Regions from separate parts of the Streptomyces sp. NPDC033180 genome, predicted to be linked through region 1. Evidence: riboswitches for the same ligand, from Rfam matches in the RefSeq annotation. Region 1 holds a riboswitch; the other holds the start of a gene.
What was found. Region 1 has a riboswitch for thiamine pyrophosphate ahead of thiO (glycine oxidase ThiO). Riboswitches for the same ligand answer to the same signal wherever they lie in the genome.
Positions count from the first base shown of each region.

Region 2: another riboswitch for thiamine pyrophosphate. It lies ahead of thiM (hydroxyethylthiazole kinase); the one in region 1 lies ahead of thiO (glycine oxidase ThiO).

Region 1 covers NZ_JBVIPU010000001.1:401,832-405,032, reverse strand. Annotated here, with positions in the region: gene ACZ5WE_RS01905 (thiazole synthase) at 1-51, opposite strand, end outside; gene thiS (sulfur carrier protein ThiS) at 58-276, opposite strand; gene thiO (glycine oxidase ThiO) at 273-1,463, opposite strand; TPP riboswitch at 1,461-1,573, opposite strand; gene ACZ5WE_RS01890 (NAD(P)/FAD-dependent oxidoreductase) at 1,757-2,923, shown strand; gene ACZ5WE_RS01885 (Rv2175c family DNA-binding protein) at 2,976-3,201, shown strand, end outside.
Region 2 covers NZ_JBVIPU010000017.1:154,204-157,404, reverse strand. Annotated here, with positions in the region: gene ACZ5WE_RS33315 (hypothetical protein) at 1-513, shown strand, start outside; TPP riboswitch at 1,082-1,207, shown strand; gene thiM (hydroxyethylthiazole kinase) at 1,255-2,034, shown strand; gene thiE (thiamine phosphate synthase) at 2,329-2,967, shown strand; gene thiD (bifunctional hydroxymethylpyrimidine kinase/phosphomethylpyrimidine kinase) at 2,964-3,201, shown strand, end outside.

The DNA of each region.
Region 1 (3,201 bases):
CAGGCGGGAGGAAAGGGTGAGCCCACCGATGACGAAGGGGTCGTCTGCCATGTCGGTTCAGCCTCCTTGGACGGCGGTGAGGATTTCGACGCGGTCACCGTCGGCGAGCGGGGTGGCGGACCACCGCGCGCGCGGGACGACGGTTTCGTTGAGCGCGGCGGCGACGCCGGACGATGCCGCGGTCAGGGTGGCGACGAGGGCTTCGAGCGTGGTGCCCGCGGCCACGTCGCGTGTTTCCCCGTTCACGGAGACGGCGGTAACGGCTGAGAGGGTCATGCTGGCTGCTCCATGAAGCGCTGCGTAAGGGGCGTGCGGAAGAAGCGCCGAGGGGAGAACCCCCGCGCCTCGTCGGGCAGTTCACCGGTGGCCAGGGCATGCGCCATCACGTCACCGGTGACGGGCGTCAGAAGTACGCCGTTGCGGTAGTGCCCGGTGGCCAGCTGGAGGCCCGGGAGTGCGGTCGGGCCGAGCATCGGCGCGTTGTCGGGGGACCCGGGGCGCAGGCCCGCGCGGGTCTCCGTCAGCGGCAGTTCCGTGATGCCCGGTACGAGCTCGTGGGCGTCCCGAAGGAGCTCGTACACGCCGCCGGCCGTGACCGTCGTGTCCCAGCCGAGTTCCTCGCTGGTCGCGCCGACGACGAGCTCGCCGTTCTCGCGCGGCACCAGGTAGACGTGGCTGCCGCGCACGACGGCTCGTACGGTGCGGCTCAGGAACGGCGCGTAGCGCTGGGGCACCGTGAGCCGCAGTACCTGCCCCTTCACGGGGCGCACGGGCGGCAGAACGCCCTCCGGGACCCCGGCGAGGCGCCCGCTGAGGCTGCCCCCGGCGAGCACGGTCTGACCGGCCTCCAGGGCGGTGCCGTCGGCGGTGACGACTCCGGTGGCCCGGTCACCCGTGACCGAGAGGCGCTCCGCCCACGCGTGGTGGAAGACCACGCCCGCCCGCTCGCAGGCCACCAGGAGCGCCGCGGCGAGCCTGCGCGGGTCGACCTGGTGATCGCCGTCGACGCGAAGCCCGCCCCGGACGCCCGGCGCGAGCATCGGCTCCAGGCGGCGGCACTCGCGCCCGCTCAGCCACTCCGACGCGAGCCCCGACTGCTCCTGCAGGGTGTGCAGCTCACGCAGGTGGGCACGGTCGTCGGAGTCGAGCGCGACGGCGAGCGTGCCGCACGCGCGGTAGCCGACATCACGGCCGCTCGCCTCCGCCAGCTCGGCGGCGAAGTCGGGATAGCGCTGCGCGGAGGTCACATTCAGGGCGAGCAGCGCCTGCTCCCCGTAGTGCAGCTCGGTGACGGCGGCCAGCATGCCCGCGGCGACCTGCGCCGCGCCGCCGCCGGGCTCGGGGTCGACGACCGCTGTGGACAGGCCGCGCTGCGCCGCCCGCCAGGCCGTGACCAGGCCGATGATGCCACCCCCGACGACAAGGACGTCGGGGGTCTCTTGGGGTGGTGTACGTGGATGCATGGGTGTCCAGCCCCTCCCTTCGCCGGCATGACCCGGATCAGGTTCGTACGGTCGGAGGCCGTCCAGCCTCCCTCTCAGCCCGGTGCGTCCGGGCTCCCGCGAGTGCTCTGCACGGCAACCTTAGCCTTTGGTGCCCCGGCGTAGTAGGGCAGCTGTGCGGTCAGGGGCAGTGACGGTGTGTCAGAGATCTCCTCGCCGCGCCCTGAGGCGCGCGTCGCCCGCCGTCCTACAGTGATCGGGTGAGTGAGCAGCGGAGGCAGGAAGAGCGCCGGGTCGTCATCGCGGGCGCGGGGATGGCCGGGGTGCAGACCGCCGTGGCTCTGCGCGAGCAAGGGTTCGCCGGTGCGGTCACCCTGATCGGCGCGGAACCCCACCAGCCGTACGACAGGCCGCCGCTGTCCAAGGCCGTGCTGCTCGGCAAGGCGGAGGGCTCCGCCTTCGACATCGACTTCGAGGAGCTCGGTATCGAGCTGAGCCTGGGCCACGAGGTCACGGGCGTCCGTCCCGCGGACCACGAACTGGACACCGAGCGGGGCCCGGTCCCGTACGACGCCCTCGTCATCGCCACCGGCGCCGAGCCGGTCCTGCTGCCCGGCGCCTCCGGAGTCCCCGGTGTCCATCTGCTGCGCACCCTGGACGACGCCGAGCGGCTGCGGCCCGTGCTCGCCGAACAGCACCGCATCGTGGTCGTCGGCGCGGGCTGGATCGGCGCCGAGTTCGCGACCGCCGCACGCGAGGCGGGCTGCTCGGTGACCGTCGTCGAGGCCGCGGCACGACCGCTCGCCGGGGCGCTGCCCGCGGAGGTCGCGGCGCCCATGACGGCCTGGTACGCCGACGCCGGAGCCGAACTGCGCACCCACGCGCGCGTGGACCGCGTCGAGCCCGGCAGCGTCTTCCTTGCCGACGGCACCCGGCTGCCCGCGGACGCGGTCGTCGTCGGCATCGGCGCCCGCCCCGCCACGGGCTGGCTCGCGGACTCCGGCATCACCCTGGGCGCCCACCGGGAGATCGTCGCCGACGACCACCTGCGGACGTCCGAAGCCGATGTGTACGCGGTCGGCGACTGCTCCTCCTTCCCTTCGGGAAGGTATGGCGAGCGCCTCCTCGTCCACCACTGGGACAACGCCCTCCAGGGCCCGCGCACGGTGGCGGCCGACATCATCGGCGATACCCCTTCGGCGTACGACCCCGTCCCTTACTTCTGGTCCGAGCAGTTCGGCCGCTTCGTCCAGTACGCCGGGCACCACGCCTCCGCCGACGAGCTGGTGTGGCGCGGCGACCCCTCGGGCGCTGCCTGGACCGTGTGCTGGCTCCGGCGGGGCGCCCTGGTGGCCGTCCTCGCGGTGGGCCGCCCCAGGGACCTGGCACAGGGCCGCAAGCTGATCGAGGCGGGCGCCCACCTCTCCGCCGAGCTGGCCTCGGACCCCGCGGTGCCTCTGAAGAAGGCCGTGCTGCCGTAGCGGAGGGGGCGCTGCCCGGCCGCTGTCGGTGCCCGGAGATACGCTTGACCCCGTGACCGAGATTGACGCAAAGACTGATGCTCTCGTCCCCGAGTGGCTGCACCTTCCCGACATCGCAGAAATGCTCGACGTCGAGGTGACGCGTGTGCGCCAGCTGGTCAAGGAGGGCCAGCTGATCGCCGTACGCCGTGGTGAGAACCGCGCGCTCCAGGTGCCGGCCGCCTTCATCGACGGCGACAAGATCGTCAAGGGCCTCACCGGCACCCTGACGCTCCTGA
Region 2 (3,201 bases), on a different contig from region 1:
GCGGAGGAGGCCGAGTACGCGCGGCGCAGCACGGTCTTCGTACTCGCCGAGTATCTCGGCTGGGTGGAAATTCTCCGCCGGGACGTTCAGTTTCTCGACCTTGGCCGGTCACGCACGAACCAGAATGTCATGATCAAGATCTCCGAAATAGGTAAAGCTCTCAACCAAACCTCTCCCGAGAGCAACAACCTGCGTCTCTTCCGTGCGCAGCAGCGGGCGATCGGCGAACTGATGGTGCACCCGGAAGGCGAACCCGGTCGACGACGGTGTCTCGGCTTCGCGGAATTCTCCTCCAGACTCGATGTGGACGAGAGCTTCCGTAGTTGGTTCCGGCAGCTCCTCACGGACATCGACGGCCTGGCCGAGGATGCCGGCCCTGCGACCTTCCGGATAGCAGGGATGCAGCAGCATCTGATCGCCCTGATTGATCTGCTGGACCCCAAGTCCGAGCGATTCCCGCAGTTCCGGGAAGTGTTCGACCCTGACCGCTATACGAGGCGCGCTGCCAACTGAGGAACGGATCAAGGCCAATGGGGGGTGGGTCTTCGTTCACAGCACAGTGGACCTTCGAAGGGTGTACGCAGCGTGGACCGCCTGTTGGGGCGCGCAGGAGCGAGAGCCTGGCGGGTCGTCTGCCGCCGTCGGGGCGGACGTCGCGGGTGACGTCGCGGGTGACGTCGTGGCTGCGCAGGCACGCGGAGAACCCCGGGGCCCTCGACTTCGTGGCTGGGGCGAGGCGGGTTCCGTGTGGGCGAACACCACCGCAGTGACGAGCCCTCCGGTGGTGGCTGCGACCAGGGGTGAGTAAGCGCCTCGCGTCCTGGCCGGACGTGATTGCCGAGGTGGGCGGTGAGGTAGGAGTCAGCGTCCAGGCGCAGGCAGGTGGATTCCAGTACGACCAGGCCGCGCAGCGCGGTGGAGAAGGTCCGCGGGAGCAGGAGTCCGCTCTCCGCAGGGCAAACCGGCGGTAGACCTTCTGCCAACGGGCACCGAACAGTGGTGGTAGCCGGCGCCAGGAACCGTGTCGTGCCGTGAGATGCCCCGAGTGCGAACGCCCGCCCCCGGGAGAGGTACATTGCGTAGTGACCACCGCGGGAGCTCGGGAGTAGCCGGGCTGAGAGGGCGGACGGGACTTGCTCCCCTTTCCGCCGACCGCATGAACCTGGACCGGGTAATGCCGGCGTAGGAAGGGTGTTGACGATGGATACTGCCTCCGTACCTGCCCAGAACGGCCCTGCCGTTTCCCGTGCTGCTGTGGCGGACGTGATCGCGTCTCTGCGGACCTCCGCACCCCTTGTGCACTGCCTGACCAACGTCGTGGTGTCGCAGTTCACCGCGAACGTGCTGCTCGCGGCGGGGGCCGCCCCCGCGATGGTGCACAGCGCGGAGGAGGCCGGAGCACTGGCCCGAGTGGCCGGAGTTGTCCTGGTCAACCTGGGGACGGTGACCTCCGTGACGGCTGAGGCAATGCGCGTTGCGGTCAAGGAAGCGGACGGGGCCGGGCGCCCGTGGGTGCTCGACCCGGTGGCGGTCGGTCCGCTGCCCTGGCGCACCGAGCTCGCCCACGAACTCCTGGAGAGCGCACCCCCCGCGGTCGTTCGCGGCAACCCTTCCGAGATCCTGGCGCTGGGCGACGGCGGCACGGGCGGGCGCGGCGTGGACAGTACGGACGCCCCTGAAGCGGCGCTGGCCGCGGCCGACGCGCTGAGCCGACGCTACGGCTGCGCGGTCGCCGTGAGCGGTCCGGAGGACGTCCTCACCGACGGAGCGCGAGTGGTGCGCGTGACCAATGGGCACCCGCTGCTGCCCCTGGTGACGGGAACCGGCTGCTCGCTCGGCGCCCTGGTGGCCGCCTGCACAGCCGTCACCGGCGACGCGCTGCTGGCCGCCACTGCCGCGACGGGCCTGCTCACCGTGGCGGCGGAAACCGCCGCCACCCGCTCGACGGGACCCGGCACGTTCGCGGTCGCACTGATCGACGCGCTGCACGAGCTCAGCCCGGACCGGCTCGCCGAGACTCTCAACCTGCGCTGAACTTGCGGGTGTTGCGGGTGTTGCGGGTGTTGCGGGGTTCCGCGGTGAGCGGTCGGCCTGGACGTCAGCCGCTGATCAGCCGCTGATCAGCCCCCGCCCGCCCAGGGGGGCGACCCCAACACCAAGTCTGCCAGTCCCCTCAGACACACACCCTCACCCCTGTGGATAACTCAAGGTTCCTGCACGTCAGGGGCCCTCCCCTTTCCCTACACCTCTTTCCCAGCACCTCTTTCCAAGCACCTCCCGATGCGTCTCCACCCCCTCCCCCGGTCGGGAGACCCCAAGGAGCACCCCATGCGACCACCACTCGACCTGTCCCTGTATCTCGTCACCGATACCCGGCTCTGCGGCGACCGCGGCGTCGCCGCCACCGTGGCAGCCGCCGTCAAGGGGGGTGTCACCGCTGTCCAGTTGCGCGATCCGGACGCGGATGCCCGCACGCTGTGCGCGCTCGGCCGGTTGATCCAGGCCAAACTCGCGGGCACCGGTGTCCCCTTGATCGTCAATGATCGCCTGGACGTGGCGGTCTGGCTGGACGCGGACGGCGTCCACCTGGGGCAGCGGGACGTCTCCCCCGCGACCGCCCGGCACCAGCTCGGCCCCCACGCGTACGTCGGCCTGTCCGTCAGCCGTCCCGAACAGCTGGCGCACGTACCCGATGCCGTCGACCACCTCGGTGTCGGTCCGGTGTTCCCGCAGTCCACCAAGCCGGACGCGGACGCCCCACTCGGTCTGGGCGGCCTGGCCCGCATCGTCCGGGAGAGCCCGCTGCCCTGCGTGGCCATCGGCGGGATCGGCGTGTCCGAGGCCGCCGCGGTCAGGGGAAGTGGCGCGGCCGGGATCGCTGTCGTGAGCGCGGTCTGCGGGCAACCCGACCCCGAGACCGCAGCCCGTTCCCTCGTCCGCACCCTGCGATCGGAGGTCTCCGCGTGACCAGCCCGCCCATAGCCCTCACCATCGCCGCCAGCGACCCCTCCGGCGGCGCCGGGATCCAAGCCGACCTGAAGGCGTTCTCCGCAAACGGCGCGTACGGAACAGCAGTTCTGACCGCCCTGACCGCACAGAACACCCAAGGCGTCACCGGCATCCACGCCGTCCCCCCGGCGTTCGTCACCGAGCAGCTCGACACGCTGTTCGCCGATGTGGCGGTGGACGCCGTCAAGATCG